2 regions of the Neobacillus oceani genome follow, and region 2 is predicted to be linked to the other one. Evidence: riboswitches for the same ligand, from Rfam matches in the RefSeq annotation. Region 2 holds a riboswitch; the other holds the start of a gene.
The links. Region 2 has a riboswitch for S-adenosylmethionine ahead of V1499_RS17580 (methionine ABC transporter ATP-binding protein). Riboswitches for the same ligand answer to the same signal wherever they lie in the genome.

Region 1: another riboswitch for S-adenosylmethionine. It lies ahead of V1499_RS06445 (MFS transporter); the one in region 2 lies ahead of V1499_RS17580 (methionine ABC transporter ATP-binding protein).

The regions. Positions count from the first base shown of each region.
Region 1 is NZ_CP143543.1:1,268,914-1,275,872, forward strand. Features, by position in the region: gene V1499_RS06430 (universal stress protein) at 1-237, shown strand, start outside; gene V1499_RS06435 (DNA-binding protein) at 973-1,257, shown strand; gene V1499_RS06440 (M3 family metallopeptidase) at 1,952-3,778, shown strand; SAM riboswitch class I at 3,989-4,106, shown strand; gene V1499_RS06445 (MFS transporter) at 4,466-5,884, shown strand; gene V1499_RS06450 (LLM class flavin-dependent oxidoreductase) at 5,881-6,959, shown strand, end outside.
Region 2 is NZ_CP143543.1:3,452,804-3,459,762, reverse strand. Features, by position in the region: gene V1499_RS17590 (MFS transporter) at 354-1,628, shown strand; gene V1499_RS17585 (hypothetical protein) at 1,781-2,128, shown strand; SAM riboswitch class I at 2,192-2,291, shown strand; SAM riboswitch class I at 2,463-2,575, shown strand; gene V1499_RS17580 (methionine ABC transporter ATP-binding protein) at 2,736-3,761, shown strand; gene V1499_RS17575 (methionine ABC transporter permease) at 3,754-4,422, shown strand; gene V1499_RS17570 (MetQ/NlpA family ABC transporter substrate-binding protein) at 4,475-5,314, shown strand; gene V1499_RS17565 (carboxymuconolactone decarboxylase family protein) at 5,492-5,863, shown strand; gene V1499_RS17560 (hypothetical protein) at 6,070-6,318, shown strand; gene sufC (Fe-S cluster assembly ATPase SufC) at 6,685-6,959, shown strand, end outside.

The DNA of each region.
Region 1 (6,959 bases), 2.2 Mb from region 2:
GAGGAATACAGAAAACAAGCCAGGGCAGAAGGAATTGATAAAGTAAGAGTAGTCATCAAATACGGCTCTCCTAGAACGGTCATCACTGATGAGGTTGCCACCTTAGTCGATGCTGATATAATCATCTGTGGTGCTACGGGCCTCACCACGGTCCAGCGGTTCTTAATTGGTTCCGTATCCGAATCAATCGTGCGTTCAGCTAAATGCGACGTCCTTGTAATCCGGACACCAGAATAAGAGCATGTTTGTTCTTGGGGAGATTCGTCAAACCTCTCTTTATAAAAAGCCAAAACCTTTAAAGAAACCAATCGTTTTGATTTCTAAAGGGTTCGGTTTTTCGAGTACAAAAACTTAACTCTCACCAAATTAGCAGTCCAATTCGCAACTGAATTGGACTGCATCTTTTTGTGATATATCATGGTTATCTGTTAGGGTATTTTAGCACCTAATCGCAATCCGTTTAGTTAGGATGACAGAGTTATTGTCAGCCTAGTTGAATTGCGTTGTAAAATTTTCCATTATTTGAAATAATTGTTTTTAAACTAAAGAGCGAGTTGTAGGAATTACTTTCACTTTAATCCGGATTAATCACTCTTTTCTGTTGGAATCCTAATTAAACGGGGTAGGTTAGTTTAGGAAAACTTTACAATTCATCTCAGTTTTATGTTGTATGATTTTACTTATAATACAATTTTTAAGGGGGGATGAAATGAATTTCTTATCAGCAATAGCTAAGGCCCTTTTACAATTTGGGGCTATTTCGGTAGTGGTAATATTAGTTTTTTAATTGGTGTTTTCTATCTATTTAAGAGTGTTAAAAAGAATAAGAGAGATGGTAAAAAAAGTTGACAGTCCAATAATGATAATTTATGTGACAGACCTCAACTGACATTTTGAACCAGCGGGGATACGACTGCATAATAAGCAGTCGCCTTATTTTTACAATCGGTAAATAGGAAGGGGATAATACATATGGATATAAGTTTTTTCTGGATAGGTGCAGGATTAGCATTTTTGGGCTATTTTATAGGAGATGGATTAAAGAACTTTAAAAATTCAAAAGGGAGTTTCTCTGGGTACCCCACATTAATAAAAGAAAGGGATTTGTATCTTTATTTAGGGTTAAGTAAAGAAGAAGTAAACGAACTGCTAAGCAAATTTCCTGATGCACCAAAAGTCGAATTGAAAGGAACTACATATTATCCGTATCAACATTTTATAGAATGGTTTTCATCTAACGATATTTATAAAAGGTAACTTTTAGTATTCAATAATTTTTAATCATCGGGCACAATCCTAGTACAAGGAATTGTGCTTTTTTAATAAATGTTTATTTAGTCCATACTGTCAAATTCAAATAGGCGATGCTTCTTTAACAGGACATCGCCTATTTGGTTTCATTAATAAAGTAGATTGCGAAGTATTGTACTTAAAGAAACGGGTGCTTACTTTCCACAAAGCATCACTATAAAGAACGCTCAGGGCTGTTCTGAGCTTTTTGTAAGTTCATTTAACTGCTAAAACACGTGCTAATTCAAAAGCGAATTATCTGTATGAATAGCACATAAATTCGAATTTTGTACTTCAATACTGAACCAGTTAATATTTGCTGTTCGGTCCTTAAATCCTCTTTAAACGCCCGAATGACCGGCTACACACTGCCGTTCGGGCATTAAGTCATTGTTTAGTGCCCGAATGACCAGCTGCCCATTGCTGTTCGGTCGTTAAATCCTCTTTTAACGCCCGAATGACCGTCCCACACTGCTGTTCGGGCATTAAGTCATCGTTTAATGCATGAAAGACCTGTTTCCAGCTTGACTAAAATGGCTCATCGTCTGTTCCACTGAACCTGTAAACTTAAATCTCCCTTTTAAGGGAAAATCATATATATACCGTCTATAAAAATGATATTATCAGAATATTACGTATTCTAAAAAAAGGGGAGTTTACGATGAGTGTGATTACCCGTAAGGATGTGCCGGTGGAGGAAACGTGGGATTTGACGCCGATTTTTGCATCGGATGAGGACTGGGAAAAGGCGTACATTCAGGTTGGGGAAGATTTGGATGGGATGCTTCAACGCAATATTGCACTGGCTAATGCGAAAGCCACCCTGGATTTGCTTGAACAATTCGACCGCTTAATGGAAAGGTTCAGCAGGGTATCAAGCTACGCTTTTTACAAATACTCCGAGGATGGGACCGATTCGGAGAACCAGCGCAGGCTTGGGCGTTCGCAGTCTCTTGGAAAAAAATCGTACAGCCTCAGTACGGTGGTCGTGAACCAATTTTTGCAACTTCCGAAAGATACCCTGCAAACCTACAAAGAAGAGGAAAGCGGCCTGCACACGTATGACCGGTTCCTCGAGAAAATCGATAACCTGCGCGACCACTCTCTAAAGCCGGAAATGGAAAGTTTGCTGTCATCCCTTGGACGCACCTTGAATGCACCGAACTCTACTTATTTAACGATTACTGCGTCAGACTTGAAGTTCGAGCCGGTGAAGGACAAGGATGGAAAAGAAGTACCGGTTTCACTTTTCATGTACATGACCCAGGTCGAAACGTCCCCGGATACAGTGCTGCGCAGGAATGCGTACCAGTCGCTGTTTAATGGTTTGAAGAACTATCAGCATGGCCTCGCCCAAACGCTGAAGAACGAAATACATAAAAATGTGGCGATTGCGAAACTGCGCCAGTATCCAACGACGATGGATTTTCTGCTTCACTATGACTCGCCGGCGGACAACAACTTTTATTCAGGGGATGGCATTCCCCGAGGCTATTTTGAGGATGTGCTCGATACGTTCCAGCAGGAACTTGCCCCGCATATGCAAAGGTATGCGCGCCTAAGGAAACGTCAGCTTGGCCTCGACAAATTGCTTTTCTCGGATGTTAAAGCACCGCTTGACCCTGATTTTGATCCGCCCATCAGCTACGAAGAGGCAGGGGAAATCATCGTTGAAGCCGTTGGGGTGCTCGGACCTGAATACCAGGAACAAATGCGGAAGGTTTTCACGGACCGCTGGGTATACCGGGGCGATAACGTCGGGCGGAGGATGATCGCATTCGGAGGCGGCGTCCATGGTGTGCATGGCTATTCATTTTACCCATGGGGAGGCAATCTGTTCGATGTGATTCTCCTCGGCCATGAGCTCGGACACGCCATTCATCTCACGCTTGCCGCTCAAAACCAGAAGTTCATTAACAATGGCGGGTCTCTGTTATTCGTCGAGGCGCCGTCCACCTTGGTCGAACATTTAATTGTCCAGTACCTTCGTGAAAAACGTGATGACCCGAGGCTGCACCGCTGGCTGAATATGTACTTGATGATGAGCTACCACCATAATTGCGTTACCCATATTCTAGAAGCCGAATTGTTGAGAAGGCTGTATAAAATGGCAGACCAGGAGATTCCGTTGACGACAAGTGTCATCAGCGACACGAAAGGCGCGATTTTATCGGAGTTCTGGGGAGACACCGTCGAAATCGATGAAGGCGCGAAACTGACGTGGATGCGCCAGCCGCATTATTATATGGGCCTTTATCCGTTCACCTACTCGATTGGCACATCCGCTTCCACTGTCGTAGCAAACCGGATCAAGGAGGAAGGGGTTTCCGTCGGCGAGCAGTGGACAGAGGTCCTTAAGCGTGGAGGAACATTGGGCGGCTTCGACCTGTACAAGATGGCCGGGCTCAACATGAGCACAACTGACGTCATCAAACAGGCCATCGCCCATATTGGTACGATTGTGGATGAGCTGGAAAAGAGCTTTTAAGTTTTTTTGAAAAAATGAGAAGTGGCTGAACCGAAAAATGCTTCCCTGCCCAGCTACATTTAGTTGCACGTTGAAACATTGGTTGAAACGGATTTTGAAGGAAAAAATAACAGGGAAAGCTGGTCACTTCTATCTAACAAAAAAGTTTAACACTTGACAGTATTATTTTAGTAAACTATTATGAGAATAATCTTAAAAAAATGAATATTTTCCTTATTAAGAGCAGGGGAGGAATCTGGTCCAGAGATCCTGCAGCAACCATCACTCAAATTATATTTCAGTGATAAGGTGCTAAGTCCAGCAAGCATTTTAGCTTGGAAGATAAGGGAGGGTGTAGACTCTATAGACTCTGTTTATAAAACCTCTTCCTTAATGGAAGGGGTTTTTTTGGTATATATAAGGACTTGGCAACAGATGGAACGCCTAAAGTCATTGTCCAATTAATTATATCCATATCAGCTTCTTAGAAAAAACCATACATTCACACGCCTTTATATCCTAGTTATGCTATTGGAAAAATAGGGATAATAAGTAGGAGGAATCAAAGATGCATAAACTCAAATGTTAAAAAGTGTAAATTAGCACCCTGACCATTTAACAACCTATTTTATTTTTACCAAGAGGCTAATAGAGGACCCATCTGTAACGAAAAAACCCGAACATTTAGGAGCCTCAGGGTAATTTACCATGAAGTATCAAGTAAGAAAGAGCGTGTTGCAAAGCTCAATTATTTTTGAAAGAGGGATGAAAATGAAACAAGCTGAACTGGCATCGTCAACCAACAGCGCACCGGATCAGAAAACAATTAGAAAAGTCGTGATATCGGGTGCGATTGGCAACTTTATCGAATGGTATGATTTAGCAATCTATTCTTATGCAGCAATCGGCATATCCTTGGTCTTATTCTCGGAAGCTGGGGAATACGCTCTCATTTATTCGTTGCTTGCCTTTGGTTTCACATATCTCCTGCGCCCAATAAGTGGTGTCATCATGGGGGCAATTGGTGACAGGATAGGCCGTAAAAAACTCCTTGTATTAACGATTTCCATGATGGCGATAGGGACGCTTTGTATTGGACTGATCCCCTCATACGCTGCCATTGGAATCGGCGCTCCGATTCTTTTGATGGCGTGCAGGGCTGTGCAAGGAATCTCTGCAGGTGGAGAATTTGTCGGCGCCGCGGCCTATGTTTATGAGTTTTCTAATAGGAAAAATAAAGTCTTTTTAATGGGTTTGATTCAGTTAGGCACCTGCTTATGCTATCCAGCTGCGGCGTTTGCTGCCTACGGGCTTGGAGTATGGTTAGGTGGTGATGCGTTTAACGAATGGGGATGGCGACTATTATTTATTTCAGCTGCGCCGCTCGGGCTTATTGCGCTATTTATACGATCTGGATTAGACGAATCACCAGTGTTCAAAAAACTACAGGAAAATGGAGAAATCTCGGCATCACCTTTTAAGGATAGTTTGAAATATGATCCTAAACGCTTAATTCTTACATCAATCTATGTCTTAGGTTACAATGCAGCCGCTGTAATGGTGCTTTTATATATGCCAATATACCTTGTGAATGTAAGTGGATTCGCACCAACAGAAGCGAACCTCACAATGGGAATTACGGGGCTCATATTTGGATTGTCTGTACCTGTCTACGCCTGGATTGTCGGTCGAAACCCTGATTATATACCAGCATTTCGCATCGCAAGTTGTGCTGTATTCGCTGTATTCGTTGTTTTTGCCTATTGGTTGTTTACCGTCCCTGGAGGTATGATTTTTGGAATCGTAATACTCGGTTTGATTGTAGGGTTCCATTACGCACTAGCTCCATTTACCGTAGTCGATGTTTTCCCGGCGGCACATCGCTTTACTTCGGGGGCTATCGCTTACAACGTTCCTGTCGCTATAGGAGGTGCACTATTCCCAGTGTTGTTCTCTTCATTTTCCAATATCGGGGCTCTTGTTCCACCTATCTTTGTAGCGCTTGTCAACGTGGTTGCCTGTATATCCGCGATTGGGTTAGCGCGTATAACGAAGGAGCGCGATTCGACGGGGTATGTGCCGAGTACATCATATAATTCATTTTCGAAGGAGATGAGTAAGTCATGACTAAGCCCCTTTCATTTTCTGCATTTCTTATGAATACAGCCAATCACAATTTACATGGATTGTGGCGCGAGGACGAGGGTCGCCAGAGGGATTTCAATGATATAGATCTCTGGATATCATTGGCAAAGCGACTTGACGAAGGTGGCTTTGATTCTATTTTTTTCGCGGATGTGGTTGGATTATATGGAAATCATCGTGGTGGATGGAAATATCATGTAGAAAAAGGGTTGCAAATACCGAGCAATGACCCAATGGTGCTATTATCAGCTTTGGCCGTTCACACAAAGAATCTCGGATTAGCTTTTACGGCCTCTCCACTACAAGAACATCCGTATAATTTTGCACGGCGTGTATCGACGCTTGATCATATTTCAAAAGGCAGGATTGCATGGAACATGACGACAGGATTTTTGGATAATGCTTTTCGAAACTTCGGCTATGATGGTATGGTTGAGCACGATGAACGCTACAAATGGTTGGATGAATATACCGATGTGTTATATAAGCTCTGGGAAGGCTCGTGGGATGAAGGAGCACTCTTGAAGGATAAAGAAAGTGGAATCTATGCTGATTCAGATAAAGTACATAAAATAAATCATGTTGGTGAGCGCTATAAGGTAGAGGGACCTCACCTTGTTGCACCATCACCGCAACGGACGCCGGTACTTTTCCAAGCTGGATCATCACCGACTGGGCGCGACTTTGCGGCTCGAAATGCGGAAGGGGTTTTCATCAAAGCACCGAATCCGGAAATTGCTCGTAAGCAGATTGAAGAAACCCGGCGAATTGCAATTCAACATGGAAGAGATGGAAAGGACCTTCAGTTTTATCAAGGTTTATCCTTTGTTATAGGGGACACTGAAGAAGAAGCGCAGCGTAAAGCAATCGAACTCGAAAATAAGGTAGATTTGGAAATGATGGTTGCACATATGGCAGGTGCGGCAGGGATAGATTTAGGGAATGTCAGCATGGATACCCCGCTTGATGATGTAGATTCACAGGGAATGAGTACTTTCTTTAATTGGGTGAAGCAAAATACACCAAAACGAACTCCTACAGTAGAAGATTTGGCCAG
Region 2 (6,959 bases):
GGTTTTAGGTCCAAGATGAGTCCCGAAAACCCCAAAGCCCAACCACCTTCTGCCATCGACAACGGCACTTTCTTGGAGAAATCAACAGCCATATCCCCACTTAACCTTACGAATGAGCACGCAACTTGAGAACACTCCATATCCAACCTGCCAGCCCTCTTATGGCAACTGCTTTCGCCACCCCCCTCAAAATTCGAACAAATTTCAAAAAAATAGGCATGTACCAGTAAGTTCCCTAGTTTACAAAATGTTCCTGACCGATTATGATACTTAGGGAGGCGAAATAAATACGCTTTCCAAGAAGGGAATTATGGTTCGGGCTATGCCCGTACATCTGCAAAGGGCGGATCATGATGGCATTTTACAAAGGGTGGGCCCAACAGTTTAACGCCTATAACTACAATATTAAACTGAGTATGGCTGCCAATATCATTACCCAGATTGGAATTGGCATTTTCATTGTTATTTATAATTTTTATGTTCGCGAATTGGGTTATTCGGAATCCGTGAACGGGCAGATTATTTCAATGGCATCACTAGCTACGGCGATGGTCCTTGTACCCGCAGGAATCATTGGCGACAAATTCGGCAGGAAAAGGGTTATTTTCACGGGCATTCTCGTATCTGGAACCTTGCTCATCATGAGAGCATTGGCAGCGGATGAAACGATGCTTGTGTATTTGGCATTTGCTGCGGGCCTTTCGGGCGCATTCCTGCAAGTTTCGGGAATACCGTGGCTGGCTGAAAACTCTGACCCATCCCAGCGGGTCAACCTGTTTTCGCTCCACTTCGCTTTGATGACTGCGGCGAGTGTAATCGGGAACATGCTGGGCGGAATTTTGACCGATTTTTTCGGCCTTTTTTTCACCAGTCTTGAAAGCTTGAGGATCACTCTGTTGATCGGGGCCGCAATTTATTTGGGAGGAGCGATCCCGGCCTTTAAGTTCAGGACCCCCGCCAATCGTATGGAAAAATCGCAAACAGATGACGCCGGAAGGAAAAAAGCCGCGTTTAATTGGAGCGGTTTCAAAATCATTGCCCTTTTTGCAATCGCGCAAATGCTGATTGGATTTGGGGCGGGGCTCGTCATTCCGTACCTGAATCTTTATTTTGCGGGACGGTTTTCGGCTTCAACATCGACGACCGGATTCATCATTTCACTTGGCCAGGCGGCAACCGCTTTTGCTATGATTATCGGGCCCAAGGTCGTCAAGCGCGTCGGGGAGGTTAGGGCTGTCGTTATCCTGCAGTTGTTGTCGCTTCCATTCCTGCTTTTGACCGCCTACACGGAAAACTTGTGGCTAGCCGCGATTGGTTTCCTGTTCAGGCAGGCGCTCATGAATGCCGGGAACCCGATTCAAAGTTCGCTCATCATGTCACGTGTTGACGATTCTATGAAGGGATTGGCCAATTCGATCAACCAGACTGTTTTCAATTTAGGGTGGGCGTTTATGGGGCCGGTTTCAACCGGAATCGTAGTCAGGTACGGCGACTATTGGGGCTATGCATATGTCTTCACGATAACCGCAAGCCTTTACTTAATTAGTTCTGTTTACTTCTATCTTGTTTTCGGGAGGAAGGTTTTAAAAAACCAGGCTTCCCAGGTTCCAAAAGCTGCCGGAATGTGACATATTTCCCCGGAATTTTTGCATTACCTTTTAGCTTTGGCGGATTTTTTTGAAAAAAACACAAAAGAAGCCTGCTTATGAAGATTTTGTCGAACGAATAATGGAGGATTCCTACTTCCGGAAATGAATTAAGTAAGCAGGGGGGATTCACAATGATTGAGCAGATTCATCGGTTCTGTGCCAATTTTAATAAAAAGCCGCATATCCATTCTTTATTTGGCAGCAGCCAGACGGTTTATATACAAATTGGAGGTTCTCTTGTGGAGTTTGGGGACGGTAAGGCGATTGTTTCAAACGGTGAGATCCTAAGCAAACCCTTGCTTGCAAACATCACGGGAAGCCCTGAAGCTATCAGCGAACTGCTTTGCGGCACGAAAAGAATACGCGATCTGCTCAATCATCGGGCAATAAATATCGATGCGTCTTTCCGCACTGTGCTGAAGCTTGAATCGATCTTTCTTTTGGCAAAGGAAAATGAGTTTGAAAAAATTCCCTATTGACGGGAATTATGTATTAAGATAAACTTTCATTAAATCTTTGGCAAGATTCTAAAAATTTTATAATTCTTATCAAGAGAGGCGGAGGGAATGGCCCAATGATGCCCGGCAACCGGTGAAAGCACGGTGCCAATTCCAGCAGGGAGACTCCCTGTAAAGATAAGAGGAGATAGCCCCTCTTCTTATGGAGCGGGTTTTTATTTTTAGGGGATTGTAGATGATTTTCCATTGTGCAATCCTGCCTGATATTTCCGGCCCTAGTTCAAAAACTTCTTTATTGACACCTTAATTTCGCCATGATACGATAGCAATCGTGATTAATTGAATAGCTTAGCTACTCTTATCAAGAGAGGTGGAGGGATGTGCCCGATGAAGCCCGGCAACCGTCACAGGATGATTTCTGTGAAATGGTGCCAATTCACACAAAGCGTTCGCTTTGGGAGATGGGAGAAAGGATAAATGTTTATTATGCCTTTCTGCCCGGTTGCAGAAAGGCTTTTTACTTTTTTCGGAATGAATCCTTTTGTATATTCAAACGATAGGATTAGATAGAACAAGGCATGATTGCTGCCCTGCATGATGGGTAAATGGGTGTAAAGAAGGTGATTCGATGATTTCGATAAAAAATGTCAGAAAAAGCTTTCCTTCAAAACATGGGACACTGACAGCGGTTGATAATGTCAATCTCGATATACGCGAAGGGGAAATCTTCGGCGTTATCGGGTACAGCGGCGCCGGCAAAAGTACGTTGATCCGGATGCTGAACAGGCTAGAAAGCCCAACCGAAGGATCCATAACGATTGCAGGCCGTGAAATCTCGAAAATTTCGGGAAGAGAGCTTAGGAAGGCACGCCAGGAAATCTCAATGATTTTCCAGCATTTCAATCTTCTTTGGTCACGCACAGTCCGGGAAAACATCGCGTTTCCGCTTGAAATTGCCGGAATTTCGGGGCCGAAGCGCAAAAAGCGTGTCGATGAGCTAATTAAGCTTGTCGGCCTTGAGGGCAGGGAAAATGCGTACCCGTCACAATTAAGCGGCGGGCAAAAGCAGCGTGTCGGCATTGCTAGGGCGCTTGCGAATAACCCAAAGGTCTTGCTTTGCGACGAAGCGACATCCGCTCTCGATCCGCAGACGACGGATTCGATTCTTGACCTGTTGGTCGACATTAACAAGCGGCTCGGTTTGACGATTGTCCTGATTACCCACGAAATGCATGTTATCAGGAAAATCTGCCACCGCGTCGCCGTTATGGAGAGCGGAAGAATCGTTGAGCTCGGCCCGGTGCTGGATGTCTTTAAGAATCCACAGCAGCCAATAACGAAGCGATTCGTCCAGCAGGTAACGGAGCCTGAGGAAACAAAGGATGCGGTAGAGCATCTACTCGAACGCCTTCCATCCGGAAAGGTCATCCAGCTCACATTTGTCGGCGAGGCGACTGAACAGCCTCTTATCACAAACTTGATCAGGAAGTTTGATATAACGGCCAATATTTTGCAGGGAAAGATCTCACAAACGCAAAGCGGATCCTACGGTACTCTGTTCCTTCATCTTGATGGACCGGAAAGCGAACTCGGAAAGGCGCTGGAATATATTAATTCCCAGCAGGTAGGCGTGGAGGTGATTGCGAATGCTTGAAACCTATTTCCCGAATGTCGTCTGGGAAAATATGTGGGCGGCAACACGTGAAACGCTTTACATGACGAGCATATCCGTTGCAGTTACATTTGTCCTCGGCATCATCCTTGGATTGCTTCTCTTCCTTACTGGGAAGGGCAACCTTTGGGAAAATGCATTCATTAATAAAATCATTGCAGCTTTTGTGAATGTCTTCCGTTCAATTCCTTTCATCATCCTGATTGTCCTGCTCATCCCGTTCACGGTTTTCGTAGTCGGGTCCATGATAGGGGAAAATGCCGCATTGCCGGCACTCATTATCGGTTCGGCGCCGTTTTACGCGAGGATGGTTGAAATTGGGCTGCGTGAAATTGATAAAGGTGTCATCGAAGCGGCCAAATCAATGGGCGCGTCAACCTGGACGATTATTTGGAAAGTGCTATTGCCCGAATCAATGCCGGCGCTTGTTTCCGGAATTACCGTTACAGCGATCGCCCTTGTCAGCTACACGGCAATGGCCGGCGCGATTGGCGCTGGAGGACTTGGAAACCTTGCTTACCTTGAAGGCTTCCAGAGAAGCCGCAATGACGTAACAGTTATGGCAACTATCATCATCCTAATTATTGTTTTTATCATTCAATTAATCGGGGATACGATTACCCGTAAATTGGATAAAAGATAAATCCCTCAGTCCGCGCGGCTGATAGTTTACTTACAACAAAGGAGAAGAGAACATGAAAAAATGGCTTGGAACACTTTTAACATTCGCCCTTGTCCTCGTACTCGCTGCTTGCGGCAGCTCCGATGACAACAAAGCGGGAAGCGACAAAAAGGAAGACGACAACAAACTCGTTGTTGGCGCTACAAACGTACCGCATGCTGAGATTCTTGAAGAAGCGAAGCCGATTTTAAAAGAAAAAGGCATCGACCTTGAAATCAAAACATTTACGGACTATGTTCTTCCTAACAAAGCATTGGACGCAAAGGAACTTGATGCTAACTTCTTCCAGCACATTCCATATTTTGAAGCTCAAATCAAGGAAAATGGCTATGATTTTGCCAACGCTGGCGGAGTCCACATTGAGCCGATCGGCGTTTATTCCAAGAAATACAAGAGCCTTGATGATTTGCCAGATGGCGCGCACATTATTGTGAGCAGCTCTGTTCCTGACCATGGCCGCATCCTTTCCATGCTAGAAAGCAAAGGGCTAATCAAGCTGAAAGATGGCGTTAACAAAGTTGAAGCGACTGTTGAAGACATCGTTGAAAACCCTAAAAACCTTAAATTCGATGCGAAATACGAAGCAAAGCTTCTGCCGCAAATCTACAACCAAGGTGAAGGCGATGCAGTGCTCATCAACTCGAACTATGCAATTGACACAGGCCTGAACCCAATTGAAGATTCAATTGCCATTGAAGAATCTGATTCACCATACGTCAACATCATCGCTGTCAACAAAGGCGATGAAAACAGCGACAAAATCAAAACTCTTTTGGAAGTCCTGCACTCCAAGGAAATTCAGGACTTCATTCTTGAAAAGTACAAAGGCTCAGTCGTTCCGGTATCCGAATAATCGGCTTGCGGACCGGCTTTCCTTAGGAAAAATGTGATACTTCTAATTTGGTGGCCCCCATTCTAAATGGGGGCCGTTTTTTGTTTATCCTTGGATGGAAGCCTGCCGTCAATACGCATACTTCCCCGGCCATTTCTTCATACTAACGAGGACAATGAATCGTTAGGAGTGGAAGAAATGGAACATTTTCACGAGCCCAAAAATTCAACTGAAGAAGCATTATACGAATATAAAGCTGGCCTTGGCGTCTTTACGAAAAAAATGCCCGAAATAGCGCGCCTGTACAACGCGTTCACAGAGGAATGCTTTAAGGAAGGCGCCCTCTCCCAAAAGGACAAGCACCTGATTGCGCTTGGCGTTTCCCTTCACGCGCAGGATGAATATTGTATCATTTATCACCTGAAAGGCTGCCTTGACCAAGGGGCGTCCGAGGATGAAATTCTTGAAACAGTCGGCGTCACTGCGGCATTCGGCGGCGGCGCTGCCATGAGCCAAGGCGTCACCCTCGTCCAGGAAGCAATCGACGAACTCAACCAGCTGAAGCAGTAAAAAGATAATCCTTCCGTAATGGCAATTGGAAGAGACCTCAATCAACATCGGAGCTATGAAGACAGTTTTGAAGGAGTTTTGAGATTGATACTATCTTCATTCCTACCCCCAACAGGAACATTTTTCCACAAGTTCCTCCCTTTACCGTCCGGAAATTTGTTTTTATAAAATGTCCAAGGGTATACACTTAAAGTCGGAGAAATTCAATGCAAGAGTCAATGGCCATTTTACAAAAACCAAACGCAATGGGTAAACGAAAGGACGTTTTATTTGTGGAAAAGCTTAACATGAGGTATACATCCGAGATGGAGAAAGCGATGCAAGGATCTCATGGGGTTGGGTACGAGGAGTACAAGCTAAAGCATGACGTGCGGATGGAGGTTGAGCAGCGCCGCGAGAGGGAATATGTGAAAAGCCAGCGGATGATTGCGGATATAGAGCGGAAAATTTTCTAGGAAAAAAAACCCTGAAAGAAGGCGCTCCCGGATGGGAACACCTTCTTGCGGGATGGACATACTATATAATAGGAAGAAAGCCGGAGAGCCAGTGGACCGTATCATTGGCTTTTCGGCTTTTTTTAAGCTATTGTTAAAGCGTGTATACATGAAGCTGTCCGGGCAAGGGGACAATACCCTTGAAAAATCGAAAGGGAAATTCTCATTCTGCCTGGTTCAGTGACAATCCGATAGCGCCGAAACATTCGGTTTAGAGGGTTGCTAACACATTTGATTTGTTATAAGATTGGAATGAGAATAAAATGAGAATGGAAGTTTCCGCAATTTAGCCGGGCAGACTTCCTCATTAGTAGCGGAGGTATTGATATGGGTGGATCAACTTTAACGATCAAAGATCTTCATGTCTCGATCGAAGGGAAAGAAATTTTGAAGGGTGTAAACCTTGAAGTAAAAGGCGGGGAAATCCATGCGATCATGGGCCCTAACGGAACAGGGAAATCGACTCTCTCTTCCGCGATTATGGGACATCCTAAATATGAAATAACAAGTGGTTCCATTACGCTTGACGGCGATGACGTCCTTGAAATGGAAGTTGACGAGCGCGCGCGTGCGGGGCTTTTCCTTGCGATGCAATATCCAAG